One region of the Achromobacter sp. SX5 genome, then DNA from elsewhere that is predicted to be linked to it. Evidence: predicted binding sites of a transcription regulator. Region 1 holds the regulator's gene; each other region holds the start of a gene.
The links. Region 1 encodes LexA, which represses DNA repair genes until DNA is damaged. Its sites were predicted from a motif close to ACTGTATNNNNATACAGT; they were not measured.
Positions count from the first base shown of each region.

Region 2: the regulator LexA is predicted to act here: its motif matches at 3,240-3,257, upstream of AC1M14_RS19455 (PA0069 family radical SAM protein).
Region 3: the regulator LexA is predicted to act here: its motif matches at 4,456-4,473, upstream of imuA (translesion DNA synthesis-associated protein ImuA).
Region 4: the regulator LexA is predicted to act here: its motif matches at 3,562-3,579, upstream of AC1M14_RS08655 (ATP-dependent helicase).

Region 1 is NZ_CM160041.1:2,259,574-2,266,685, reverse strand. Features, by position in the region: gene uvrB (excinuclease ABC subunit UvrB) at 1-1,401, opposite strand, end outside; gene AC1M14_RS10765 (amino acid aminotransferase) at 1,477-2,676, shown strand; gene lexA (transcriptional repressor LexA) at 2,816-3,466, shown strand; gene lon (endopeptidase La) at 3,528-5,975, opposite strand; gene clpX (ATP-dependent Clp protease ATP-binding subunit ClpX) at 6,231-7,112, opposite strand, start outside.
Region 2 is NZ_CM160041.1:4,136,427-4,143,538, forward strand. Features, by position in the region: gene rplS (50S ribosomal protein L19) at 1-217, opposite strand, end outside; gene AC1M14_RS19445 (DMT family transporter) at 505-1,377, shown strand; gene AC1M14_RS19450 (hypothetical protein) at 1,391-1,828, opposite strand; gene AC1M14_RS19455 (PA0069 family radical SAM protein) at 1,901-3,232, opposite strand; gene AC1M14_RS19460 (sulfate adenylyltransferase subunit 1) at 3,447-4,745, opposite strand; gene cysD (sulfate adenylyltransferase subunit CysD) at 4,761-5,669, opposite strand; gene AC1M14_RS19470 (phosphoadenylyl-sulfate reductase) at 5,710-6,450, opposite strand; gene AC1M14_RS19475 (sulfate/molybdate ABC transporter ATP-binding protein) at 6,447-7,112, opposite strand, start outside.
Region 3 is NZ_CM160041.1:2,538,012-2,545,123, reverse strand. Features, by position in the region: gene AC1M14_RS12075 (efflux RND transporter periplasmic adaptor subunit) at 1-193, shown strand, start outside; gene AC1M14_RS12070 (efflux transporter outer membrane subunit) at 246-1,667, shown strand; gene ypfH (esterase) at 1,668-2,372, opposite strand; gene AC1M14_RS12060 (amino acid permease) at 2,508-4,043, shown strand; gene AC1M14_RS12055 (addiction module antidote protein) at 4,040-4,342, opposite strand; gene imuA (translesion DNA synthesis-associated protein ImuA) at 4,509-5,213, shown strand; gene AC1M14_RS12045 (Y-family DNA polymerase) at 5,143-6,612, shown strand; gene AC1M14_RS12040 (error-prone DNA polymerase) at 6,621-7,112, shown strand, end outside.
Region 4 is NZ_CM160041.1:1,824,576-1,831,687, reverse strand. Features, by position in the region: gene AC1M14_RS08665 (thermonuclease family protein) at 1-64, opposite strand, end outside; gene AC1M14_RS08660 (magnesium and cobalt transport protein CorA) at 345-1,349, opposite strand; gene AC1M14_RS08655 (ATP-dependent helicase) at 1,403-3,493, opposite strand; gene AC1M14_RS08650 (DUF72 domain-containing protein) at 3,604-4,503, shown strand; gene pdxR (MocR-like pyridoxine biosynthesis transcription factor PdxR) at 4,486-6,015, opposite strand; gene AC1M14_RS08640 (4-aminobutyrate--2-oxoglutarate transaminase) at 6,114-7,112, shown strand, end outside.

The DNA of each region.
Region 1 (7,112 bases):
GCCCAGCAGGTCGTCGACCTGGGTGCGCGCCGGCAGCACCTCGACCAGCGGATCGACCAGGCCGGTGGGACGCACCACCTGCTCGACGACGTTGTCGGCGTGCTCTTTCTCGTAGGCGGCCGGCGTGGCCGAGACGAATACGCACTGGCGCATGCGGGCCTCGAACTCCTCCAGCCGCAGCGGCCGGTTGTCCAGCGCCGAGGGCAGCCGGAACCCGTACTGCACCAGCGTCTCCTTGCGCGAGCGGTCGCCGCGGTACATGCCGCCCAGCTGGCCGATGGTGACGTGGCTTTCGTCGATGAACATGAGCGCGTCGGCCGGCAGGTAGTCGATCAGGGTGGGCGGCGGCTCGCCCGGGGCGGCGCCCGACAGGTGGCGCGAGTAGTTCTCGATGCCCTTGCAGAAGCCCAGCTCCTGCAGCATCTCCAGGTCGAAGCGGGTGCGCTGCTCCAGGCGCTGGGCCTCGACCAGGTGGCCGTCGTCGGTGAAGCGCCTGACGCGTTCGCGCAGCTCTTCCTTGATGGTCTCGATGGCGCGCAGCACGGTGTCGCGCGGCGTTACGTAGTGCGAGCCGGGATAGACGGTGAAGCGCGGCAGCTTCTGGCGGATGCGGCCGGTCAGGGGGTCGAAGAGCTCCAGGCTTTCGACCTCGTCGTCGAACAGCGTCAGGCGCAGCGCCAGCTCGGGGCTTTCGGCCGGAAAGATGTCGATGGTCTCGCCGCGCACGCGGAAGGTGCCGCGCGTGAAATCGGCGTCGTTGCGGGTGTACTGCATGGCGACCAGGCGCGCCAGGATCTCGCGCCGCGAGATCTGGTCGCCGGCGCGCAGGATCAGCACCATCGCGTGGTAGTCGCCAGGATTGCCGATACCGTAGATACACGACACCGTGCCCACGATGATGGTGTCGCGGCGCTCCAGCAGGCTCTTGGTGGCCGACAGCCGCATCTGCTCGATGTGCTCGTTGATGGAGGAGTCTTTCTCGATGAACAGGTCGCGCGTCGGCACGTAGGCCTCGGGCTGGTAGTAGTCGTAGTACGAGACGAAGTACTCGACCGCGTTCTTCGGGAAGAACTCGCGCATCTCGGCGTAGAGCTGCGCGGCCAGCGTCTTGTTGGGGGCCAGCACCAGCGCGGGCCGGCCCAGGCGCGCGATGACGTTGGCCATGGTGTAGGTCTTGCCCGAACCGGTCACGCCCAGGAGCGTCTGGAACATCAGGCCGTCTTCGACGCCCTGGACCAGGCCGTCGATGGCGGCGGGCTGGTCGCCGGCCGGCGGATATGGCTGGTACAGGTGAAACGGGCTGCCCGGAAAGTCGATGAAGCCGCCGCCGGCAACGGCTGGCACGCCATCGTCCCCGGCGACGACGGCTTCCACGCTCGGGTCTATTGTGGGCTTAGGCATGCTAGACTCTTCCAGGGTAAACCCCCCATTATCCACAGCACCCCGGACTGCGTCCACCCACCTCATCAGACTCCCATGAGCACCCTTTTCGATTCCGTCGAACTCGCGCCGCGCGACCCCATTCTTGGCCTGAACGAACAATACAACGCCGACACGCGTCCCGGTAAAGTCAATCTGGGCGTGGGCGTGTACTACGACGACGAGGGCCGCATCCCCCTGCTGGGCGCGGTGCGCAAGGCTGAAACCGCCCGCATCGAGGCCGCCGCGGCCCGCGGCTACCTGCCGATCGAAGGTATCGCCGGGTACAACGCCGGCGCGCAGGCCCTGCTGCTGGGCAAGGATTCCGCGCTGGCCGCCGCCGGCCGCGTGCTGACCACCCAGGCCCTGGGCGGCACGGGCGCGCTGAAGATCGGCGCCGACTTCCTGCGCCAGCTGCTGCCCTCTTCCAAGGTCCTGATCAGCAACCCGAGCTGGGAAAACCACCGCGCGCTGTTCGAGCGCGCCGGTTTCGAAGTCGGCACCTACGCCTACTACGACGCCGCCACCCGCGGCCTGGACTTCGACGCCATGCTGGCCGACCTGAAGGCCGCTCCGGCCAAGACCGTGGTCGTGCTGCACGCCTGCTGCCACAACCCCACCGGCGTGGACCCCACCATGGACCAGTGGAAGCAGATCGCCGCCGTGGTCAAGGAAAACAATCTGGTGCCGTTCCTGGACATCGCCTACCAGGGCTTCGGCGACGGCCTGACGGAAGACGCCGCGGTCGTGCGCATGTTCGCCGACCTGGACCTGACCATGTTCATCAGCTCCTCGTTCTCGAAGTCGTTCTCGCTGTACGGCGAGCGCGTCGGCGCGCTGACGGTCGTGGCCGGCAGCAAGGACGAAGCCGCCCGCGTGCTGAGCCAGCTCAAGCGCGTGATCCGCACCAACTACTCCAACCCGCCCACCCACGGCGGCACGGTGGTGTCCACGGTGCTGAACACGCCCGAACTGTTCGCCATGTGGGAACAGGAACTGGCCGGCATGCGCGACCGCATCCGCCTGATGCGCAAGCAGCTGGTCGAGAAGATCCAGGAACACGGCGGCAAGCAGGACTTCAGCTTCGTGCTGCGCCAGCGCGGCATGTTCTCGTACTCGGGCCTGACCGCCGCCCAGGTGGACCGCCTGCGCGAAGAGCATGGCGTCTACGCCGTGTCCAGCGGCCGCATCTGCGTGGCCGCGCTCAACAGCGGCAACATCGACAAGGTCGCCAAGAGCATCGCCGCGGTGCTGTAAACGGCCCGCCATCCGGCCTCAAACGGGACCCGCGGGTCCCGTTTTTTATGGACGCCCGCCCACGGCTTGCTTTTTTGCGCTGCGTCCCCCAGAATGGCCGCTGTATATATGTACAGTCCGCCAGCAACGGATCATCGCCATGGCCAGCAAACTCACCGATCGCCAACAGCAAATCCTGGATCTCATCAGGCAAACCGTCGCGCGCACGGGTTTTCCGCCCACACGCGCCGAGATCGCGCAGGCCCTGGGTTTCCGCTCGCCCAACGCAGCCGAAGACCACCTCAAGGCGCTGGCGCGCAAGGGGGCCATCGAGCTCACCGCGGGCGCCTCGCGCGGCATCCGCCTGAAGGACGCCGCCGGCGCGCCCGCGCAGGCATCCCTGCCCATGCCCGCCCTGGCGCAGCTCTTGCTGCCGCTGGTGGGCCGCGTGGCCGCCGGCAGCCCCATCCTGGCGGCCGAACACGTCGAACGCGAGGTCGGCGTGGACCCCAACCTGTTCGCCCAGGCGCCCGACTACCTGCTGAAGGTGCGCGGCATGAGCATGCGCGACGCCGGCATCCTCGAAGGCGACCTGCTCGCCGTCAAAAAAGCGTCCGAGGCCCGCAACGGCCAGATCGTGGTGGCCCGCCTCGGCGACGACGTCACGGTCAAGCGCCTGCAGCGCCAGAACGGCCATATCGAGCTCCTGCCCGAAAATCCGGACTTCCAGACCATCGTGGTCGGGGCCGACCAGGATTTCGCGCTGGAAGGCATCGCGGTGGGGCTGATTCGTACGCACGCGCTGCATTGAGCCTGCGCGCAGGCATAAAGAAACCCGCCTAGGCGGGTTTCTGTTTGGGCGGCCGAACCGGTCAGTGCTTGAGCACCGGATCGGTCGAGCCTTCGGCGGGCTTGGCCACCAGGGGCTCCTTGACCGCTTCTTCCTCGGCCAGGGGCTCGGGCAGGCGTTCCAGCGCCAGCTCCAGCACCTTGTCGATCCAGCGCACCGGCACGATCTCGAGGTGGTTCTTGACGTTGTCCGGAATCTCCGCCAGGTCCTTGACGTTTTCTTCCGGGATCAGAACCATCTTGATCCCGCCGCGGTGGGCGGCCAGCAGCTTTTCCTTCAGGCCGCCGATGGGCAGCACTTCGCCGCGCAGCGTGATCTCGCCGGTCATGGCGACGTCGGCGCGCACCGGGATGCGCGACAGGGCCGACACCATGGCCGTGGTGATCGCGATACCGGCGGACGGGCCGTCCTTGGGCGTCGCGCCTTCCGGCACGTGCACGTGCATATCGTGCTTCTCGAACACGCTGTCGGCAAAGCCCAGGCGGCGGGCGCGCGAGCGCACCACCGTGCGGGCCGCCTCGACCGATTCCTTCATCACGTCGCCCAGCGAACCGGTGCGTTGGATGACGCCCTTGCCGGGCATGTCGGCGACTTCGATCGTCAGCAGGTCGCCGCCGACTTCGGTCCACGCCAGGCCGGTGACCTGGCCGATTTGGTTTTCCTTCTCGGCCATGCCGAAGGCGTAGCGGCGCACGCCCAGGTATTCGTTCAGGTTCTCACCCGTCACGTTGACCGGCTTGACCTCGGGCGTCTTGCCCTCGGCCTTGGCGCGGTCGGCCTGGGTCAGCAGCTGCTTGATGACCTTGCGGCAGATCTTGCCCACTTCGCGTTCGAGCGCACGCACGCCGGCTTCGCGGGTGTAGTAGCGCACGATGTCGCGCAGCGCGCTGTCGTCGACGGTCAGCTCGCTATCCTTGACGCCGTTGTTCTTCATCAGCTTGGGCAGCAGATGGTCGCGGGCGATGTGGATCTTTTCTTCCTCGGTGTAGCCCGACAGGCGGATCACTTCCATCCGGTCCAGCAGGGCCGGCGGAATGTTCAGCGTGTTGCTGGTGGCCACGAACATGACGTCGGACAGGTCGAAGTCGACTTCGATGTAGTGGTCCTGGAATGTGTGGTTCTGTTCCGGGTCCAGCACTTCGAGCAGGGCCGACGAGGGGTCGCCGCGGAAATCCATGCCCAGCTTGTCGATTTCATCGAGCAGGAACAGCGGATTGCGCACGCCCACCTTGGACATGTTCTGGACGATCTTGCCCGGCATGGAGCCGATGTACGTGCGGCGGTGGCCGCGGATCTCGGCTTCGTCGCGCACGCCGCCCAGCGCCATGCGCACGAACTTGCGGTTCGTGGCCTTGGCGATGGACTGCCCCAGCGAGGTCTTGCCCACGCCCGGAGGGCCGACCAGACACAGGATCGGCGCCTTCACCTTGTCCACGCGCTGCTGCACGGCAAGGTATTCCAGGATGCGTTCCTTGACCTTCTCCAGGCCATAGTGGTCGTTGTCCAGCACCGCCTCGGCGTTGCTGATGGAATTGTTGATCTTGCTCTTTTTCTTCCAGGGAAGATTGATGAGCGTATCGATGTAGTTGCGCACCACGGTGGCTTCGGCCGACATGGGCGACATGAGCTTGAGCTTCTTGAGCTCGGCATCGGCCTTCTTGCGCGCCTCTTTGGGCATGTGCGCGGCGATGATCTTCTTTTCGAGCTCTTCGATGTCCGCGCCCTCTTCGCCCTCGCCCAACTCCTTCTGAATGGCCTTGACCTGCTCATTCAGGTAGTAGTCGCGCTGGCTCTTTTCCATCTGCTTCTTCACGCGGCCGCGAATCCGCTTCTCGACCTGGAGGATGTCGATTTCGGTTTCGAGCTGCGTGAGCAGGCCTTCGAGGCGCTCGGAGGTGCCGACGATCTCGAGCATTTTCTGCTTCTGCTCGAGTTTCAGCGGAAGATGCGCGGCGATCGTGTCGGCCAGGCGCCCGGCATCGTCGATGCCGGCCAGCGAGGTCAGGATCTCCGGGGGGATCTTCTTGTTCAGTTTTACGTACTGCTCGAACTGGGCGACGATCGCGCGGCGCAGGGCCTCGGTTTCGGAGCCCTGCATGGCGTCGGGTTCGATCGGCGACACCTGGCAGGTGAAGTGCGAATCGGCGTCTTCGATGCTGTTGATGCGGGCGCGCTGGGTGCCCTCGACCAGCACCTTGACGGTGCCGTCGGGCAGCTTGAGCATTTGCAGGATGCCGGCGACGCAGCCGATCTCGTAGACGTCTTCGGGCGTGGGATCATCCTTGCCGGCGGATTTCTGGGCCACCAGCATGATGCTTTTGCCCGCTTCCATCGCAACCTCGAGCGCGCGGATCGAGCGCGGACGGCCGACGAACAGCGGGATGACCATGTGCGGGAACACCACCACGTCGCGCAGTGGGAGCAGGGGCAGGTCGATCGGGTCGGAAGGCAGGGTCTGGCTGGCAGACATAGGAGGTTCCTCGGTATGACTCGGCGTATCGGGGACGGTTGGCCCGATTTTCGGACCAAGCACGTCAGTTACGTCTGTTATGGGAACAATAGCCGAAAATTCAAGATCTCGGCGCCTCGATAGCCCAAAGGTTAAAAAAACCCCGCGGGGGCACCTTCAGTATGCAGGGGACAGGGCCGGGAGAAAAGCGGATTTCCCCCGACGGTACGCCTGGAGACAAAAAAACCCGTTACGAGAACGGGCTTTTTTGAAATATCAGGCCGCGGCGTCCCTGACTTCTCCCCGCTCCGGCTTGTCCGTCGCGGCGGCTTCGTCGGCGTAGATCAGCAAGGGCTTGCCGTCTCCGTCGATGGCGCCTTCGTCCAGCACCACGCGCTTGACGTTGCCCTGGGAAGGCAGGTCGTACATGGTGTCGAGCAGGGCCTGCTCGATGATGGAGCGCAGGCCGCGGGCGCCGGTCTTGCGGCGCAGCGCCTTGCGGGCGATCGCCTTGAGGGCGGCGGGCCGCACGTCGAGCTCGGCGCCTTCCATGGCGAACAGCTTCTGGAACTGCTTGAGCAGGGCGTTCTTGGGCTCGGTGAGGATCTGCACCAGCGCGGCCTCGTCCAGCTCGTCCAGCGTGGCGACCACCGGCAGGCGGCCGACCAGCTCGGGGATGAGGCCGAACTTGATCAGGTCTTCCGGCTCGACTTCGGAGAACAGCTCGCCCACGCCGCGTTCGGACTTGGCGCGCACCGAGGCCGAGAAGCCGATGCCCGATTTCTCGGTACGGTCGCGGATGACCTTTTCCAGCCCGTCGAAGGCGCCGCCGACGATGAACAGGATGTTGGTCGTGTCGACCTGGACGAAGTCCTGGTTGGGGTGCTTGCGCCCGCCCTGCGGCGGCACCGAGGCGACCGTGCCTTCGATCAGCTTGAGCAGGGCCTGCTGCACGCCCTCGCCCGACACGTCGCGGGTGATGGACGGGTTGTCCGACTTGCGCGAGATCTTGTCGATTTCATCGATGTAGATGATGGCGCGCTGCGCCTTTTCCACTTCGTAGTTGCAGTTCTGCAGCAACTTCTGAATGATGTTCTCGACGTCTTCGCCCACGTAACCGGCTTCGGTCAGCGTGGTGGCGTCGGCCATGACGAAGGG
Region 2 (7,112 bases), 1.9 Mb from region 1:
CTTCACCCGACGAAATCTTGCGCACGGTGAACGCGGAGTTCAGGCCGCGGTTGCGCTTGGCGATGACGACGCCTTCGAAGGCCTGCACGCGCTTGCGGGTGCCTTCAACGACGTTCACGCTCACGATGACGGTGTCACCGGGAGCAAATTCAGGCTTGGCCACACCGCCGGTCAGGCGGGCGATTTCTTCCTGTTCCAGGATAGCGATAAGGTTCATGAGAACTCCTAGATCATCGTGTCATTGCGGACTGAATTTGCCGTCCGATATTGTTTGCGCGCGGGCTCCTGACGATGCAAAAAAGACGCTCGAAAGAAGCCGCGTGCCTGTGAGCCCGGGCCTGTGGCCCCGCCCCACTCTTGCCGCAAGCAGAGGATGAGATTTGGCAAACCAATGATTCTACACCAAAAATCCCAAAACACGCTGGGTAGAATATGCGTGCGCCGCAGCTTTGCTGTACGCTTCCACTCTCTGTAACAAACACGTCACACGGCGCGGCTCCCTACATGTCGTACTCGTCCCTGCTTTTGGTCGTCCTGGCGGCGATGGCCCACGCAACGTGGAATCTGCTCGCCAAGCGCGCGGCCATGGTGGGCGCGCCCTTCGTGTTCGCCTACGGGCTGTGCGCTTCGGTGCTGTACGCGCCGTGGGTGGCCTGGGTGCTGATGCACGACGGCATGACCTGGACCTGGCCCGTGGTGGGCGCCATCCTGACTTCGAGCCTGTTGCACCTGGGCTACAGCCTGTGCTTGCAGCGCGGCTATCAGGTGGCGGACCTGTCGGTGGTGTATCCGATCGCCCGGGGCACCGGCCCGCTGCTGTCGACCACCGGCGCCTTCCTGCTGCTGGGCGAACCCGCCACCGGCACCGGCATCGCCGGCATGCTGTGCGTGGTGATCGGCGTGCTGCTGATCGCCACCCAGGGCCGGCTGGCCATCTTCAAGCAGGCCCAGGCCTGGATCGGCGTGCGCTGGGGCATGGTGATCGGCCTTTTCATCGCGGCCTATACCGTGGTGGACGCCTACGGCGTAAAGGTGCTGCTGATCAGCCCGGTGCTGTTCGACTGGTTCACCTGCGTGACCCGCACGGCCATGATGACGCCCCACATGCTGAGCCGCCGGGCCCAGGCCTGGGATTCCATGCGCGGCCATTGGCACCTGGCGCTGGCGGTGGGCCTGCTGTCGCCGCTGGGCTACATCCTGGTGCTGTACGCCTTGCGCAACGGCGCGCCGCTGAGCCTGGTGGCGCCTGCGCGGGAAATGTCCATGATGCTGGGCACCCTGGCGGGCATGTTCCTGCTGCGCGAAAAAGTCGGGCCGGGCCGCCTGGCCGGCTGTTTGTCCATACTGGTGGGCGTGGTGCTGCTGGGTTCCACCTGAGCCGCCGGGCCGGTCAGAAGCCGGCGGCCGCGCCCAGCCACATCAGCCCGGGAATGATGGCGCCCCAGGCCAGCACCATGATCACGTCCACCACCATCTGCTTGCGGGTGACCCGCGCCGTGACGGGCTCGACCGTGGCGTTGCCCAGGCTGTGATCGCGCGCGGCCGGGGCTGCGGCGGGACGGCCGACGGGCGTGGGGGCCGCGGCAGGCGCGGCCGGCGGCGTCTGCACGCCCGCTTCGGCCGGCGCCGGCGGGAACGGCCAGCGAGCCGGCATGGAACCGGGGCGCGCACGCCGGCGCGCGCCGCCTTCCGACAGGGACGCGTCCCAGGGCGAGGCCAGGCCCGCCAGCCGGGCGCAGACCATGCGGGCGCGCTGCGCGCCACGGCGCAGCGGATTCAGCGAGACGGCAAGCTCGTCCGGCAGGACGGAAATATCGGCGGTGTTCATGTGAACTCCTTGAAAAGACGATCCAGCGCCTGGGCAGGCGCCCGGGCAACCCTCCGCGGCGACAGCCCGCGGTCAATCGAACAATGACAACTGGCCTGCGGCCGCGGGCGATACGTGACGGGGCGAACCGCGACGGGGCGATACGTGGGAAACGGGGACCCCTGAAGACGCTTGCGCGCCAGCCGGGGATAGAGGGAAATCTGCGCCCGCCTGCGCGCCGGCCGGGCGCAGGAAGCGGCTGCAATCCAGGGCCAGCCGGTGCCGGTTCAGGCCCAGCTTGCGCGTGGCGACGGCGAAACGCTGGCGCAGCAGGTCGGCCCAGACGCCGGTTCCGCGCATGCGCGAACCGAAATTGGGATCGTTGCGGCGGCCGTTGCGCAGGTCTTCGACGCGGTGCAGCACACGCTGGGCGCGGTCGGGAAAATGGACGTTGAGCCAGTCCTCGAACAGGGTCTTGACCTCCCACGGCAGGCGCAGGACGGTGTAGCTGGCGTAATGGGCGCCGGCCGCCTTGGACTCCTGGAGGATGTGCTCCATGGATTCGTCGTTGATGAACGGAATGACCGGCGCCACCAGCACCCCCACGGGCACGCCGGCGTCGGTCAGGCTGCGCACGGCCTCCAGGCGGCGCCAGGGCGCGGCGGCGCGGGGCTCCAGCGTGCGGGCCATGGCGGCGTCCAGCGTGGTGATGCTCATGTAGACCACCACCAGTTTTTGTTCGGCCAGGGCCGCCAGCAGGTCCAGGTCGCGGGCGACCAGGCCGTTCTTGGTGACGATGGTGAGCGGATGCCGGGTTTCCAGCATGAGTTCGAGCAGGCCGCGCGTCAGGCGCCACTCGCGCTCGATGGGCTGGTACGGATCGGTGGCCGACCCGATATTGATGGGCGACGGCTTGTAACCGGGGCGGCTGAGTTCGGCGCGCAGGGCCTGGACCGCATTGGCCTTGGCCACCAGCCGGGTTTCGAAATCCAGCCCGGGCGAATAGCCCAGGTAGGAATGCGTGGGCCGGGCGTAGCAATACACGCAGCCGTGCTCGCAGCCCCGGTAGGGGTTGATCGCGGCGTCGAAGGGAATGTCGGGCGAATCGTTGCGCGACAGCATCTTGCGGGCCTGTTCCGCCGTGACCGTGGTCTTGGGCGCGGCCGGCGCATGGCGCGTGTCGGGCAGGATGGGGATGACCCGGGAAGGCGCTTCCGTGGAGGCTGCGTCGGAATAATTATCGGGGACAGTGTCTACGAAATCGGCCGGTAATCCGGAGGCGGACCAGCCGTCGTCGACCTGCACGCGGTCATCGCGCTGAAAGCGATGCCGAACATTAGTAACCGCACCCCGACCGCGCAAGGCGGCGGGGGCGGCAGCCGGGGACCCAGAACCGGCGGGAAAAGAATGATCGGTGCGTGCCATGAAAACTACTGTACAAAAACACAGTGGTTTTGACAAGCACCAAAAGCCTTTTCGTAAGACAACCCCACTTTACCGCAAGACGCCCGCGCCGGGAGGACAAATCGATTTCATCAGGCGATATCGCCCGCAAACCCGCGCCAATGCTAGGTTTAGCACAAAAACAACAGCGCGGATCTGGGCCGTGGGGCCGCCGCCGGGCGGCCGCTCCCGCCGCCTAACGCAGCATGCCCGCCGCAGCGGTCTGGTGCGTGGCTTCGTCGATCAGGATGAACGCCCCGGTCGCCGGCACGTCGGCATAACGGTCGACCGCCAGCGCGTCGCGCGTGGTGAAGCTGACCCTGCCGATATCGTTCATGCGCAGCGTGCCTTCGGTGTTCTCCACTTCCTGCAGCTCATGGATATCGCGATGCGACAGCACCGCGCGGATCTTCGCCGACGTCAGCCGCGTGCCCGACTTCAGCAGATACTTGCGCGCCGGGTTCAAGGCCTGCGCGTCGAGCCAGCACAGCTCGGCCTCGAACTCGCGCGCAACCGTGGCGGGCGCCGCGGCGTGCACGATGACGTCGCCGCGCGACACGTCCACGTCACGGTCCAGCACCAGCGTGATCGAATCGCCGGCCACCGCCTCGTCAAGCAGGCGGTCGAAGGCGCGCAGCTCGCGCACCCTGGCCGTCACGCCCGAAGGCTGCACCGCGATCTCGTCGCCCGGGCGCAGCACGCCGCTGGCCACGCGGCCGGCGTAGCCGCGGAAGTCTTCCTTGCGGTCGCCGTCATGGCGCGCGACCCATTGCACCGGCAGGCGCAGCGGCGCAGCGCGCCCGTCGGCCGCCAGGTCCAGCGATTCCAGCAGCGCCAGCAGGGGCTGCCCTTCGTACCATGGCGTGTTGGCAGACAGCGTGACCACGTTGTCGCCGTTGAGCGCCGACAGCGGCAGCGCGTCGAAATGCGCGATGCCCAGCTTGGCGGCCAGCGCCGCATAGGCATCGCGGATGCGTTCGAATACGGCGCGATCCCAGTCCACCAGGTCCATCTTGTTGACCGCCACCACGATGTGGCGGATGCCCAGCAGGCGCGCGATGGTGCTGTGGCGCTTGGTCTGCGGCAGCAGCTGGCCGTCGGCCGCGCGGGTGGCGTCGATCAGGATCACGGCCACGTCCGCCGTCGATGCCCCGGTCACCATGTTGCGCGTGTACTGCTCGTGGCCCGGCGCGTCGGCGATGATGAATTTGCGGGTCGGCGTGGAGAAATAGCGGTAGGCCACGTCGATGGTGATGCCCTGCTCGCGCTCGGCCTCCAGGCCGTCGGTCAGCAGCGAGAAGTCGATGCCGTCGCCCGCCACGCGCTTGTGCTTGGCGCGCGAGATCGCGTCGAGCTGGTCGGCGAACACGCCCTTGCTGTCGTACAGCAGGCGGCCGATCAGGGTGGACTTGCCGTCGTCCACCGACCCGGCGGTGATCAGGCGCAGCACGCCCGCGTCGGCGCCAAAAAGAAAGGATTCGTTCAGTGCGTTCATGTGCGTCCTTTGCGATCAGAAATAGCCTTCCTTCTTGCGGCGCTCCATCGAGGCCTCGGAAGTCTGGTCGTCCATGCGGGTGGCGCCGCGCTCGGTGATGTCGGTCACCGCGGTCTCGGCGATGATGGCCAGCGGGTCCGCGGCCTCGGAAGCCACCGGGCAGGTGCAGGAGATATCGCCCACGGTGCGAAAGCGCACCGGCAGGCGCTCGACCTGCTCGCCTTCCTGCGGCGGCGTCAGCCGCGTGACCGGCACCAAGAGGCCCTTGCGGCGCACCACTTCGCGCTCGTGGCTGTAATAGATGGAAGGCAGCGCCAGCCGTTCGCGCTGGATGTACTGCCAGACGTCCAGCTCGGTCCAGTTCGAGATCGGGAACACGCGCATGTTCTCGCCGCGGTGCACGCGGGTGTTGAACAGGTTCCACAGCTCGGGACGCTGGGCCTTGGGGTCCCATTGGCCGAATTCGTCACGGAACGAAAAAATGCGTTCCTTGGCGCGCGCCTTCTCCTCGTCGCGCCGCGCCCCGCCGATGCAGGCGTCGAAGCCGAATTCCTCGATCGCCTCCAGCAGCGTCACGGCCTGCGCCGCGTTGCGCGAATCGGTCTCGCGGCGCAGCACCACGCTGCCGCGCGCGATCGAGTCCTCCACGCTGCGCACGATCAGGGTCTCGCCCAGCTCGGCCGCGCGCGCGTCGCGGAAAGCGATCACCTCGTCGAAGTTGTGTCCGGTGTCGATATGCATCAGGGGAAACGGAAAGCGGCCGGGCCGGAAGGCCTTTTCCGCCAGGCGCAGCAGCACCACGGAATCCTTGCCGCCCGAAAACAGCAGCACCGGCTTTTCGCTTTCCGCGGCGACCTCGCGCAGGATGAATATCGCTTCCGATTCCAGCCAATCCAGGTGGCTGCGTTGGATGACGGCAGACATGACTACTCCACTAAAACAGATTTCGAATTCAGGGGCGGCGTCATTCGGCGCGCGCCACGACGGAGATGACCCGGTTGCCCGCATGCAGGCCGCATTCCTTGGAGTCCGATGACTCCCACCACCAGCGCCCGGCGCGCAGGTCCTCGCCCGGCCGCACGGCGCGCGTACAGGGCTCGCAGCCGATGGACGGGTAGCCCTGGTCGTGCAGCGGGTTATAGGGAATGCCGAAAGCGCGGATGAGGGACCAGACCTCCTCCTCGCTCCACTCGGCCAGCGGGTTGAACTTGTAGAGGCCGAAGGTCTCGTCGCGCTCTTCCAGCGGCAGTTCGCCGCGGGTGGTGGACTGCGCGCGCCGCTGCCCCGTGATCCAGGCGCCGCGCCCGGCCAGCGCGCGCTTGAGCGGTTCGACCTTGCGGATGCCGCAACAGGCTTTGCGCAGTTCCACGCTCTCGTAGAACGCATAGGCGCCGTGCTCGGCCACGTGCCGCGCCACGGCCTCGGCGTCGGGACGGTACACGGTCACCTCGCGTCCGTAGCGCTCGCGCACCGCGTCCAGCACGCCCAGCGTTTGGGCATGCAGCCGGCCCGTGTCCAGCGTAAAGACTTCCAGGTCCGAGCCGGCGGCGTACAGCGCGTGCGTCAGCACCATGTCCTCGGCGGCCAGCGACGAAGCCAGCGCCGCATCGGGGTAGCGGCGCCGGATGTCGGCCAGGGTCAGGTTCAGTTCGCGCCAGCGCGCGGCCAGCCCGTCTTCCAGTTGGGGAAAAAATTCAGTCGTCATGCCGGCACCGCAAAAATGCGCGCCCGCCGCGGACGCGCCAGAAGGATTTCGCCGTCGCGCAGGCCCAGCTCGCGGTATCGCGACTCGGGCACCTCGGCCTCGATCAGCGCCGCCGAGTCCTCGCGCGCCAGTTCCAGGTAGGCGCTGGGCCCGGCCAGATAGGCGTGCGACAGGCGCACCGCGATGCCCTCGGCGCCTGCGCGGTAGCGTTCGATGTCGAATTCGTGCGGCCGCACGTAGGCGGTGGCGCGCTGACTTTCGGCCTGGGCCAGTTCGGGCGCGGGCAGCGACAGGCCGGCGCCGCTCCAGACCCCGCGCGTGGCCACGCCCTGCAGCGAATTCACGTCTCCCAGAAAGCCATACACGAACGGCGTGGCCGGCGCTTCCCAGACCTCGCGCGGCGTGCCCACCTGTTCGATGCGGCCGGCGTTCATCAGCACCACGCGGTCGGACACCTCCAGCGCTTCTTCCTGGTCATGGGTCACGAACACGCTGGCCACGTGCAGCTCGTCGTGCAGCCGCCGCAGCCAGCGCCGCAGTTCCTTGCGCACCTTGGCGTCCAGCGCGCCGAAAGGTTCGTCCAGCAGCAGCACCCTGGGCTCCACGGCCAGCGCGCGGGCCAGCGCGATGCGCTGGCGCTGGCCGCCGGACAGCTGCGCCGG
Region 3 (7,112 bases), 280 kb from region 1:
CAGCACCGGCGCCAACCTGCTGCCCAACGTGAACCCGACCTTCAACTGGGTGCGCCTGGCGCAGCGCATCCCGGTGCGCGTGAAGATCGACGACGTGCCCGAAGGCGTGCGCCTGGTGGCCGGCCAGACCGCCACCGTGGCGGTCGACAGCCCGCCCCGGCATGCCTCTGCGCACACCCCGCAGTCTTCCTGATCCCGTCTTTACCCTCTTTACCCTTTACCCGACGCCATACCGTGTGATTGCCATGAATACCAGAAACCTCCTGCCGCTGATGCTGGCCCTTGCGCTGGCCGGATGCACCACCGTGGGCCCCGACTACCAGGTGCCCGCGGACGCGGTGGCCGAGCGGCAGAGCGCGCAGGCGCCTTTCGCGCAGGCCCAGGAGGACGTGTTCCGGCAGGACGCGGTGCCCGGCCGCTGGTGGCGCCTGTACAACGACCCCACGCTGGACGGGCTGGTGGAAAAGGCGCTGGCCGCCAACACCGACCTGCGCGTGGCCGGCGCCAACCTCGAACGCGCCCAGGCCGTCCTGCGCGAAACCCAGGCGCAGCAGCAGCCCAGCCTCGGCGTCAACGCCTCGCCCACCTACGGCCACGCCTCGGGCCTGCAGGAAATGCAGCCCGGCATCGATCCGCCCAACCGCTGGTCGTACTCCGCCGGCGCCGGCGTGTCCTACCAACTGGACCTGTTCGGCCAGATCCGCCGCGCGATCGAAGCCTCCAGCGGCGACGCCCAGGCCGCGCAGGCCGCCTACGACGCCACCCGCGTCACCGTGGCCGCCGAAACCGCCCGGGCCTACGCCACCGTCTGTTCGGCCGGCATGCAGCTGGCTTCGGCCCGGCATTCGGTGAAAGTGCAGCAGGAATCGCTGGACGCGGTGCAGCGGTTGCAGCAGGCCGGCCGCGGCACCGTGCTGGACGTGACGCGCGCGCGCAGCCAGCTGCAGCAGCTGCGGGCCAACCTGCCGCCGTTCGAGGCCCAGCAGCGCACCGCGCTCTACCGCCTGGCGGCGCTGACCGGCCAGACGCCCGCGGAAATCACGCCCGCCCTGCTGCAATGCGCCGAGCCTCCCCGGCTGGCCGACACCATACCGGTGGGAGACGGCGCCGAACTGCTGCGCCGCCGTCCCGACATCCGCCAGGCCGAGCGCGCGCTGGCCGCCGCGACCGCGCGCATCGGCGTGGCCACCGCGGACCTCTACCCCAAGATCACGCTGGGCCTGTCGGCCGCCTCGGGCGGCCCCGCCACCATGTTCGGAGACCGCGGCACCTTCAGCTGGAGCGTCGGCCCCCTGATCTCCTGGACCATCCCCAACACCGGCGCCGCGCAGGCCCGCATCGCCCAGGCCCAGGCCGGCACCAAGGCCGCCGCCGCGCGCTTCGACGCCACCGTGCTCAACGCGCTGCGCGAAACCGAAAGCGCGCTGGTGGTCTACGCCCGCCAGCTCGACCGCGACAGCGCCCTGCGCGCCGCGCGCGACCAGAGCGCCGAGGCCGCCTCCCAGGCCAGCCAGTTGTTCCGCCTGGGCAAGACCGACTACCTGACCGTGCTGGACGCCGAACGCACGCTGGCCACCAACGAAAGCGCGCTGGCGGCCTCGCAGGCCGAACTCAGCAACGACCAGATCGCGCTGTTCCTGGCGCTGGGCGGGGGCTGGGAGAAGTAATCAGTGCACCGTGCTGCCGTCCGGCGGCGTCTGGTTCAGGCCCAGCGCCGCCTCCCAGCTGCGCAGCGGCACGCAGGTCTGCAGGCGCATGATGGCGCGCTCGATCAGGGCGGGATGCAGTTCGTGGCCCACGTGGGTGGCCACGTCGATGGTGGAATCGCCGTGCAGTTCGGTCAGGCGCGCCTGGGCGGCCTGGATGTGGGCCACGTCCATGACCGGATCGTCGGCCCCGTGCAGCAGGTGCAGCGTGGTGTATTGCGGCGCGGAGCGCGGCAGCTGGGCGTAGCGGCCGGAAAAGGCCAGGACGCGGCCGGCCATGCCGTCGTGGGCCTGGACCAGCTCCAGCGCCATGATGGCGCCTTGCGAGAACCCCGCCAGCGCCGTGTCGGACTGCAGCAGGCCGAAACGGGCCTGCGCCTGGCGCACATAGGCCTCCAGGGGCGGCAGGGCCCGCGCCACGCGTTCGGGGCGGTTTTCCTCGGTCACGCCGCGCACCGAGAACCATTGGCGGCCCGCGCCGCCGCCGTCGAAGGGCTCGAAGCCCTCGGGGATCAGCACGGCCGCCGCCGGAAACGCCGCGCGCACGGCCTGGGCCAGCGGCTGCAGATTGTCGGGCGAGCCGCCCACGCCATGCAGCAGGATGAAAAGCTGGCGCACGTCGACGCCCGGATCGGGAAGGAATTCGATAGAACTGGAAGACGCCATGAGACTGCTCCGTACGGGCCTGGGGCCGCTCAGGCAGCCCCCTATTGCCGCATTGTAAAATGCGCGGCCCGGTGTCCCTGAAAGTCCGACACCCCAGATATGTGGCCCGCGTGCGCGGCCATCACCCACCCAGCAATGCAAACATCCACAACAGAAGCCGGCGCGACGCCGGCCGGCCAGAATCAGCTGCACCGCGTGCTCAAGGCGCGCCACCTCACGATGATAGCGCTAGGCGGGGCCATAGGCACCGGCCTGTTCGTCGCCTCTGGCGCGGCCATCGCGCAGGCCGGCCCCGGCGGCGCGCTGCTGGTCTACCTGGCGATCGGGCTGATGGTGTATTTCATCATGACCAGCCTGGGCGAACTGGCGACCTTCATGCCGGTCTCGGGCTCTTTCTGCACCTACGCCTCGCGCTACGTGGACCCGGGCTTCGGCTTCGCGCTGGGATGGAATTTCTGGGTCAGCTGGGCCACGGTGGTGGCGGTGGACGTGGTGGCCGCGCAGCTCGTCATGGCGTACTGGTTCCCCGACACCCCGGGATGGATCTGGAGCGTGGCGTTCCTGGCGCTGACCTTCGGGCTGAACGCGTTCTCGGCGCGCAGCTTCGGCGAGGCCGAGTACTGGTTCGCCATCATCAAGGTGGCCGCGGTGCTGTGCTTCATCGGCGTGGGGCTGGCGATGCTGGTGGGCATCATCCACGGCGGCCCCGCGGTGGGGCTGCAAAACTGGACGGTGGGCGACGCGCCTTTCGTGGGCAACGCGGCCACCTGGGTCGGCGTGGCCATGGTGGTGGCCTATTCTTTCCAGGGCACCGAACTGGTGGCCGTGGCGGCCGGTGAATCCGAGAACCCGCGGCGCAACGTGCCGCGCGCCATCAATCACGTGTTCTGGCGCATCCTGCTGTTCTACGTGCTGGCCATTCTCATCATCGGCCTGCTGCTGCCCTATACCGATCCGCAGCTGCTGCGCAACGAGGTCGAGGACATCGCGGTCAGCCCCTTCACCCTGGTATTCCAGCATGCCGGGCTGCTGTCGGCGGCCACGGTGATGAACGCCGTCATCCTGACCTCGGTGCTGTCGGCGGGCAATTCCGGCATGTACGCGGCCACGCGGATGCTGTTCAACATGGCGCGCGAAGGCCAGGCCCCCGCCCTTTTCATGCGCCTGACCCGCAGCGGCGTGCCGCTGTACGCATTGCTGGCGACCGCGCTGCTGGCCTGCCTGTGCCTGTTCAGCCTGGTCTACAGCCCCAAGGCGGTCTATATCTGGCTGCTTAACTTCGCGGGCATGACGGAATTCATCGTGTGGCTGAGCATCGCGGTCAGCCACTACCGTTTCCGGCAGGGCTATGTCAGGCACGGCTACGACACCGCCGACCTGCCCTACAAGGCCGGCCTGTTCCCCTTCGGCCCGCTGCTGGCCTTCGTGCTGTGCCTGCTGGTCACGCTGGGCCAGAACTACCAGGCTTTTCTGGAAGAACGCATCGACTGGATCGGCGTAATCTCTACTTACCTGGCGATTCCGCTGTTCCTGGCCCTGTGGCTGGGCCACCGGCTGCTGCGCGGATCGCGCTGGATCCGGTACCAGGACATGCGCTTCTACGGCGTGGACCTGGCCCGCGAAACCGGCGCGCCGAGCGCCCGGCCCGCTGCTGCCGACGTTCGCGGTTAGGCGGGTACCGTATCCCTGGTTTTGGATACCGCCGTGAAGGATACGCCCAACGTGTCCATCACGCGGCGCAGCGTGCGGTAGCTTGGATTGGCCCCAGGAGCGAGGACGCGATAAAGATTGGTGCGGGCCAATCCCGACTCCTCAGCTATCGTGCCAATCCCGCGCGCGCGGGCCACATCGCCCAGCGCTTGAAGAAAAGCATCCGGATCGGCATCCTGAATCGCATCTGCCAGATAGTGGGCAATCGTCTCGTCATCGGTCAGATAGTTCGCCGGATCGAAATCACGCAGCTTTGTCATGTTGCACTCCGTTTAAGTTCGGCCCATAAGCTCTTGGCTATTGCAATATCCCGCGATTGGGATTTCTTGTCGCCGCCACACAGCAAAATGTAGATGGTCTGCCCACGACGACTACTGTATATTCATACAGCTATAATTGGTTCTCAGACCTTTCCTACGTGTTGCCATGCAGTCCCCGGAACGCATCCATCCCGCGCTATGGCGCGCCACCCAACTGGCTCAGGGCGCCGCCCGCTGCCTGCCCACCGGGCATGCGGCGCTGTCGGCCGAGCTGCCGGATGGCGGCTGGCCGCTGGGTTCGCTGATCGAGCTGCTGGCGCCGCATCCCGGCGTCGGCGAAATCCGCCTGCTGCGTCCGGCCCTGGCGCAGCTGGAAACCCGCCGCGCCATCGCGCTGGTGCAGCCGCCGCACGCGCCGCATATCGCCAGCTGGATGAGCTGGCGGCTGGACCCGCGCCAGCTGTTGTGGGTGGCCCCCGAGAAGCCCGCCGATGCGCTCTGGGCCGCCGAGCAGATCCTGAAGAACGGCAGCTGCGGGGCCCTGATCTGCTGGCTGCCCCGGGTGCGGCCCGAGTCCCTGCGCCGCCTGCACCTGGCCGCCCAGGCCAGCGACCTGCTGTTCGTCGCCCTGCGTCCCGCCGAGGCGGCCCGCAACGCCACGCCCGCGCCCTTGCGGCTGGCGCTGGCGCCCGCGCCGGGCGGGCTGTCGGTGCAGATACTCAAGCGCCGCGGGCCGGCCTGCGACACGCCGCTGTATATCGGCCTGGAGCCCGGCGCCGCCTCGACTTCTCCTTCCCGCCATGCGCCTCTGGATCGCCGCCTGCCTGCGCTGCCTGCCGCTGGACGCCATACGCCCGCACTGGCCGCATGAGGGGCCGGCGTTCGCGGTCCTGGACCAGGAACGCGTCGCCGCCCTGACGCCCGCCGCCCGCCAGGCCGGCGTGCGGCCCGGCATGCGCCGCGCCGGCGCCGCCGCCATCGCGCCCCAGGTCGAACTGCTGGCGCGCGATCCGCTGGCCGAGGCCGAAACCCTGCAGGGCGCGGCGCTGGCCCTGCTGCAATACACGCCCGAAGTCGCGCTGGCGGGCGACGACACGGTGCTGCTGAACGTGGGCGCCAGCCTGATGTTCTTCCGCGGCCCGCGCGCCCTGAGCCGCCGGGTGGCCGCCACGCTGCGCGCGCTGGACCTGCGCGTCACGCTGGGCATGGCCCCCACCGCCATGGGCGCCTGGCTGCTGGCGCGCCGTCCCGGCCGGCGCGCGCCCCGGCGCGTGCTGACGCTGCCCACGCTGGTCCGGCGGCTGGACGCCCTGCCCCTGGCGCTGCTGCCGCAGGCCCAGGCCCGCCGCGACTGGCTGGACGACATCGGCTGCCACAGCCTGGCGGACCTGCGCGCCCTGCCGCGCGCCGGCCTGCAGCGGCGCAGCGCGCCCGAACTGCTGCAGGCGCTGGACGCGGCCTATGGCCAGGCGCCCGAACTCTACCGCTGGATCGAACCGCCGCCCCGGTTCGAGCGGCGCATCGAACTCATGGACTACGTGGAGCACACCGACGCCGTGCTGGCGGTGGCGCGCCGCCTGGCCGAGCAACTGGCCGGCTGGCTGAGCGCGCGCCGGCTCGCGGTGCGGCGCGTGGTGCTCAGCCTGGAACACGAGCGCGGCCGCCATGCCCGGCCGCCCGCCGAGGTGGAGCTGGCCCTGGCGCAGCCGGTCTGGCAGGCGCAGCAGATCCTCGGCCTGCTGCGCGAAAAACTGGCCCGCTACACGCTGCAGGCGCCGGTGATCGCCGTCGCGCTGCTGGCGCCGGACACGCAGGAGCAGCCCGCCGCCAGCGCCACGCTGTTTCCCGAACCCGGCGGCACCGCCGCCGACCACGCCAGGCTGCTGGACCTGCTGGCGGCGCGGCTGGGCCGCAGCCAGGTGCGCCACGCCTGTCCCGTGCCCGACCATCGCCCCGAGGCCGCCAACGCCTGGGGCGATGCGCTGGCCCCCGCGCCCCGTCCCGCCCCGCTGCCCGAGCTGCTGGACCGGCCGTTCTGGCTGCTGGACCCGCCGCTGCCCCTGAAGCTGTCCGGCCACCGTCCGCAGTACGGCGGCCATGCACTGCGCCTGATGCGCGGCCCCGAGCGCATCGAAAGCGGCTGGTGGGACCCGGACCTGACCGTGCGCGACTACTTCGTCGCCGAGGACGAGGCCGCCGCGCGCTACTGGATCTACCGCGAGCGCGACGCCGAGCACGCCCGCTGGTTCCTGCACGGGCTCTACGCCTGAGAGTCCAGATGGAACACGATCTCCCCGAGGCCGTTGCGGCCGGCCTGCCTGGCTACGCCGAGCTGCAATGCCAGTCCAACTTCTCCTTCCTGCAAGGCGCCTCGCATCCGGAAGAGCTGGTCACCCGCGCCGCCGAGCTGGGCTACGCGGCGCTGGCCATCACCGACGAGTGCTCGCTGGCGGGCGCGGTCCGCGCCCACGTGGAGGCCAAGGCCCGCAACCTGCCGCTGCTGATCGGCGCCACCTTCCAGTTGCGCGCCGCGCCCGACGCCGCGCCGCTGGGCCTGACCCTGCTGGCCCAGACCCGCGAGGGCTATGGAAACCTGTCCGAACTCATCACCCTGGCGCGCACCCGCGCCCCCAAGGGCGAATACCGGCTGGCTCCGGAAGACCTGACCCATCCGCCCTCGGGCTACGCCCATCTGCGCCACATGCCCGAATGCCTGGCCATCCTCAGCCCCGCCTACGGCCTCGACGCCGAGCGCATGACGCAGCAGGCG
Region 4 (7,112 bases), 430 kb from region 1:
GGATAAGGGCGACGACCACGGCGGCCAGCTTGCCGCCGCCGCGAAAATAAGGATTGCCACGCACCGGCAGGGCTCCAGAATGGAAAACGCAGGAAGTTTGCCATAAGGAGGGGGGGCGGGGTGGCTGCGGGTGGGGTGGCGTAGGATGGGTGCAGCGCGAGAGTTTTTGAGCAAGGACGCAGACGCTCAGCGCGCGAAACCCATCAGGCGGCGCCAGCCGCCGCCTTTCGTCGCATGCTGATTATTTGTCTCTTGCCACGAAAACCGGCGGCTGGCGCCGCCTGATGGGTTACGCGCGCTCCATATTCGGGTCCTTGCTCAAGAACTCTCGCGCTGCACCCATCCTACAACCACCCCGACTTCCGGAACCGCCAGTACAGCACCGAACAGACGCTCGCGATCACGCCTAGCGTGACGGGATAGCCCCAGGGCGATTTGAGTTCGGGCATGAACTCGAAGTTCATGCCGTAGATGCCGGCGATGGCGGTGGGCACCGCCAGGATGGCGGCCCAGGAGGCCAGCTTGCGGGTGGTGTCGTTCTGCGCCGCCTGGCCGATCATGAGGCTGGCTTCGAACGCGAACGCCAGCGATTCGCGCAAGGCGTTGAACAGCTCGTCCACCCGCAGCACGCGGTCGGCGACCTCGCCGAAATACGGGCGGGCGTGCTCGTCCACGGCCGACATCTCCACGCGCGCCAGGCGGCGGCATATCTCGGCCAGCGGCGAGACCACCGTGTGGATGCGCAGCAGGTCGCGGCGCTGCCGGTACAGCCTGCGGATGTCGGAGTCCTTGGCGCCGCGGATCAGCAGCTTCTGCTCGGCGCCCTCCACCACCGCCTCGATCTTGCCGGCCGCCGCCACGTAGCGGTCGACCAGCCAGTCCAGCAGCTCGGAAGCCACATAGTCGCTGCCGCGCTTGAGCAGGTCGGGCGCGGCTTCCAGCCGTTCGCGCAGCGCGCTGTGGCCGGCGGTGGCGCCGCGCCGCACCGTGACCAGGAAACCGTCGCCGATGAGGAACTGGGTTTCGCCGAAGATCGGCCGCTCGGCCTCGACCTCCACCGTGATGGCCACGATCAGGATCATGTTGCCGTAGTCGATGATCTTGGGCCGGCGATGGGCCTCCAGCATTTCTTCCTGGTTCTTGTCGCAGGCGCCGAGTTCGCTCGCGATCCTGCCCAGCAGTTCCGGGCCGGGATTGCGCAGGCCTATCCACAGCATGCCGTGGCCCTGCCTGACGTACTGCCCGACCTCGTCGATGGGAACCTCGCGTTCGCGCCGCCCGTTCACGTAGGCGATCGACGCGACGACTTCGCGTTTCGCCGCGTCGGCGGCGAGTTCTTCAGTAGACATAAACACCCTCGGACTATGCGACCCGTGCCGGTATCGGGCGATGATAGCCCTTTCTACGAGAACAGATTTCGCACCCGCCGGGCCACGTCCACGCTTGGCGCCTGCGGCTGCGGCGACGCGCCGCGCCCTTCGGGCAGCGGCGGGGGCTTGGGCAGATGCTCGAACAGCGGCAGCATCGCATTCGAGATGTAGCGCGTGCGCGAGCCGTAGACGTGGCGGTCGCCCATGCCGGTCTGCTGGTGCACGTAGAAGCGCTGCGGCACGATGAGCTGCAGGCGCTCGCGGGCGCGCGTCATGGCCACGTACAGCAGGCGGCGCTCTTCCTCGATCTCTTCGGCCGTGCCGGTGCTCATGTCGGACGGGATGCAGCCGTCCACCACGTTCAGCACATAGACCGCCTTCCATTCCTGGCCCTTGGCCGAATGGATGGTGGACAGGATCATGTAGTCCTCGTCGCGCAGCGGCGCGCCGGATTCGTCGCTGGTGGCGTCCGGCGGGTCCAGGGTCAGCTCGGTCAGGAAGCGCTCGCGCGACGGATAGCCCGAGGCGATGCGCAGCAGCTGGTCGAGATCGGCGCGGCGCACCCGGGCGTCGTCGTACAGCCGCTCCAGCTGACTGCCGTACCAGCGCAGGGCCAGGTCGGCGTCGGCCGGCCACTTCAGGCCGGAATCGCACAGCGCGGCGTAGGTGTCGGCGAAGCCGCGCCATTCCTCCTGGGCCGCCGCGCCCGGCTTGAATTCGCGCAGCGCCTGCAGCGGCTGCGGCGAGGCCGACATGGCGTCCATCAGCCTGGCCGCGGTGGCCGGGCCGATGCCCGGCAGCAGCTGCGCCACGCGAAAGCCGGCCATGCGTCCGCGCGGATTCTCGGCCCAGCGCAGCAGCGAGAGCAGGTCCTTGACGTGCGCGGCCTCCAGAAAGCGCAGCCCGCCGAACTTCACGTAAGGGATGCTGCGGCGGGTCAGCTCCAGTTCCAGCGCGGCGCTGTGGCTGGAGGTGCGAAACAGCGCGGCCTGCGACTTGAGCGTGGCGCCGCCCTCGCGCTGGGCCAGCACCTGGTCGGCGACCCAGCGCGCCTGGCCGGCCTCGTCGCTGACCGTCACCAGCTCGGGCAGCTGCGACGACTGGCGGTCGGTCCAGAGATCCTTGGCATAGCGTTCCGTGGCCTGGCCGATGACCGCGTTGGACGCGTTCAGGATGGGCTGGGTGGAGCGGTAGTTGCGCTCCAGCGTGATGACGCGCGCCGGCTCGGGAAACTGCGCGGGGAAGTCCAGGATGTTGCGCACGGTGGCCGCGCGGAACGAATAAATGGCCTGGGCGTCGTCGCCCACCACGGTCAGGCCGCGCCCGTCGGGCTTCAGGGCCAGCAGGATGGCCGCCTGCAGGCGGTTGGTGTCCTGGTACTCGTCGACCAGCACGTGGTCGAAGCGCGCCCCCAGGTCGGCCGCGATGCCGGGGTCGCCCATCATCTCGGCCCAGTAGAGCAGCAGGTCGTCGTAGTCCAGCACCTGCTGGTCCTGCTTGGCCGCGACGTAGGCGCGAAACAGGTTCTTGAGTTCGTCCTCCCATTGCGCGCACCACGGGAAGGCGGTCTTGAGCACGTCGGCCACGGGCGTCTGGCTGTTGACCACCCGCGAATAGATCGCCAGGCAGGTGCCCTTGAGCGGAAAGCGCGACTTGGTGGCCGACAGCCCGAGTTCGTGGCGCACCATGCCCATGAGGTCCTCGGCGTCGCCGCGGTCATGGATGGTGAAGGTTTCGGCCAGGCCGATGCGCTGCGCGCAATCGCGCAGCAGCCGCGCGCCGATCGCGTGGAAGGTGCCGGCCCACGGCAGCGACGGCGGCTGCTGCGTGGAGCGCAGGTTCATCGCCCGCTGCAGCACCGTGCCCACGCGCCGCTCCATCTCCAGCGCCGCGCGGCGCGAGAACGTCAGCAGCAGCATGCGCTGCGGGTCCGCGCCATTGAGGATCAGGTGGGCGACGCGGTGCGCCAGCGTGTTGGTCTTGCCCGAGCCGGCGCCCGCGATCACCAGCAGCGGCGCGGCCGCGCCGAATTCGGCGGCTTCGCGCTGGGCGGGATTGAGATCGGCCAGGGGATCGGGGCGTTCGGAGGCGGACGGAGACGGCAGGCTGTTGGGGTCGGACATGGAACGGGGGCCGCCGGCGGCGGCCTCGGCAGGCAAGGCGCCGGGACATTGCCCGGCTCGGGATTGGCACTGTATATTTATACAGAATTTTTTGGATTCCGTCTGATTCCGTGCGCCTCCTGACCGGCACCGCTTCCTGGACCGACCCCACGCTGCTGGCCTGCGGCCGGTTCTATCCGCCCGAGGCCCGCAGCGCCGAGGCGCGGCTGCGCCATTACGCCTCGCGCTTCGGCATGGCCGAGGTCGATTCCAGCTATTACGCCATGCCCACGGCGCAAAACGCCTATCTGTGGGACCAGCGCACGCCCGACGGATTCGTCTTCAACATCAAGGCCTTCCGGCTGTTCACCGGGCACCAGACGCCGCTTTCGGCGCTGCCCGCCGACATCCGGCGCGAACTGGCCGACTGGCCCGAGCCGCTCATCTACCACGACCAGATGCCGTCCGACCTGCGCGACGAGCTCTGGCGCCGCTTCCAGCTGGCGCTGGAGCCGCTGCGCCTGCCCGGCAAGCTGGGCGCGGTGCATTTCCAGTTTCCGCCCTGGGTGCGGCGCGATGCGCGCGGCATGGCGCGGGTCGGCGACTGCGCGCGGCGCATGGAAGAACACCTGGTGTCGGTGGAGTTCCGCCACGCAAGCTGGTTCGCCACGCCCGCGGCCACCGAGGCCACGCTGGCGTTCGAGCGCGAGCTGGGCGTGGCGCACACGGTGGTGGACGCGCCCCAGGGCTACGCCAACACGGTGCCCGCGGTCTGGGCCTGCACCCATCCGGAACTCGCGCTGCTGCGGCTGCACGGACGCAACGCGGCGACCTGGAACGCATCGGGCGCGGCCTCGTCGGGACGCTTCCAGTACGAGTACACGGAGCAGGAACTGGCGGAGCTGGCCGAACGCTTTGCGCGGCTGGCGGCGCAGAGCGCGCAGGCGCACGCCGTCTTCAATACCAATTTCGAGGACCAGGGCATGCGCAACGCCGCCGCCTTCGCCGCCGCGTTAGGGCGACGGCCGTAGCGCGGCGGCCTTGGCGCCGCGCCGGGCGGCGGGCGCGTGCGCCACTTCCGCCAGGCTTTCCAGCAGCACTTCGAATTTGCGCGCGATCTCGTGGTCGGGCACGCAGGCGTAGCCCAGCAGCAGGCCGGGCCGGCGCGCCTCGTCGTTGACGTAGTAGCGCGACAGCGCGCGCGTCAGCACGCCTTTGCCGTGCGCCACTTCCACCACGCGCCGGTCGTCCATGTCCGGCGGCAGCGTCAGCACCAGGTGCAGGCCGGCCATGCTGGCGTCGCGGTGCAGCCACTGCGGCCCCAGCCGCCTTTCGATCAGATTGACCAGCATGGCGCGGCGGCGTCCGTACAGCATGCGCATACGACGGATGTGGGCGGCGTAATGGCCGTCGGCGATGAAGGTGGCCAGCGCCGCGTGCGTCATCAGATGGCCTTCGCGGTACAGCTCGGCGTGCGCGGCCTGGAACGCCGCGGTCAAGGCCTTGGGCAGCACCAGGTAGCCCACGCGCAAGCCCGGATACAGCGTCTTGCTGAAGGTGCCCATGTAGATCACGGGCGCGTCCGGCTCCAGCCCCAGCAGCGAGGCGATGGGCCGGCCGGAGAAGCGGAATTCGCTGTCGTAGTCGTCTTCGATGATCCAGCTGCCGCTGGCGCGCGCCACGGCCAGCAGCTGGCGGCGGCGCGCCAGCGACATGACCGGGCCCAGCGGATACTGATGCGAAGGCGTGACGAAAATGAAGCGCGGCGGCTCGACGGGCGATTCCGGCAGCCGCATGCCCTCCTCGTCCACCGGCAGGTGCAGCGTGCGCAGGCCGTTGGCCTGCAGCACGGTGCGCGCGCCCCAGTAGCCGGGGTCCTCGACCCAGGCGGTTTCGCCGGCCTCGCCCAGGATGCGGGTGGTCAGGTCGATGGCCTGGTGCAGTCCCTCGGTGATCAGGATCTGCTCGGGGTCGCAGTCGATGGAGCGCGTCAGCGCCAGATGCTGCGCCAGCGCCTCGCGCAGCGCCGGCAGGCCGCCGCCGTACGAGTAGGTCAGCAGGTCGGGCGTGGGATTGCGCCACAGGCCGCTCATGATGCGGCCGAACTTCTTGTGCGGGAACTCGGCCAGGTCGGGCACGCCGGGCATGAACGCGCCCCACTGGTAGGGCGAGGCCGAGGCGCCGTCGACGATGGCCGCGCCGCGCGCCGACAGCGCCGGGCGCGGCGCGGCCGGCGGCGGCTGGCGGCGGCGCCGGCCGCTGGCCAGGTAGGAGTCCGGCACCGAGGCGTTGACGAAGGTGCCGTTGCCCTGGCGGCTGCGGGTATAGCCTTCGGCCAGCAGCTGGCTGTAGACGTGCACCACGGTATTGCGGGCGATGCCCAGCTCGGCCGCCAGGTCGCGCGTGGCGGGCAGCCGCGAGTCCGCGGCGATGGCGCCGTCCAGGATGGCTTCGCGGATGCCCTGGTACAGGCGCTTGTTCATGGGACCGCTGGCGCCGTCGCCCAGGCGCAGCAGCAGCAGGTCACCGACGATGGAACGCAATTGGTTCTACCCGTTTTAGAAAAGTGGTTCCCATAAATGGGGCCATCGTAGCATTAAATATTGGTTTTACCGTCCCCATCACGCTCTGCGAGGCCGAGATGAAGAATCAGGATCTGAATACCCGCCGTTCCCTGGCCACGCCGCGTGGCGTCGGCGTCATGTGCGACTTCTACGCCGTGCGCGCCGAAAACGCGACGCTGTGGGACGCCGAGGGCAAGGAATACATCGATTTCGCCGGCGGCATCGCCGTGCTGAACACCGGCCACCTGCATCCGAAGGTCAAGGCCGCGGTCGCCGCGCAGCTCGACGCATTCACCCATACGGCCTACCAGATCGTGCCGTACGAGGGCTACGTCACGCTGGCCGAGCGCATCAACCGCGTCGCGCCCATAGCCGGGCTGAAGAAGTCGGCCTTTTTCACCACCGGCGTGGAAGCCGTGGAGAACGCGGTGAAGATCGCGCGCTCGGCCACCGGGCGCTCGGGCGTGATCGCCTTTTCCGGATCGTTCCACGGCCGCACCATGCTGGGCATGGCGCTGACCGGCAAGGTCGCCCCCTACAAGCTGTCGTTCGGCCCGATGCCGGGCGACATCTACCACGTCCCCTTCCCCAACGCGGCCCAGTCCGTCAGCGTGGCCGATTCGCTCAAGGCGCTGGACCTGCTGTTCAAGTGCGATATCGATCCGCGCCGGGTCGCGGCCATCATCATCGAACCGGTGCAGGGCGAAGGCGGCTTCAACATCACCCCGCCGGCGCTGATGACGGCGCTGCGCAAGGTCTGCGACGAGCACGGCATCCTGCTGATCGCCGACGAGGTGCAGACCGGATTCGGGCGCACCGGCAAGCTGTTCGCCATGGAGCACCACGCGGTCCAGGCCGACCTGATCACCATGGCCAAGAGCCTGGGCGGCGGCTTCCCGATCTCGGGCGTGGTCGGACGCGCCGAGATCATGGACGCGCCGGCCGCCGGCGGCCTGGGCGGCACCTATGCCGGCAACCCGCTGGCGGTGGCCGCCGCGCACGCGGTGCTGGACGTGATCGCCGAGGAAAAACTGTGCGAGCGCGCCGCCCTGCTGGGCGAGAAGCTGCGTGCGCAT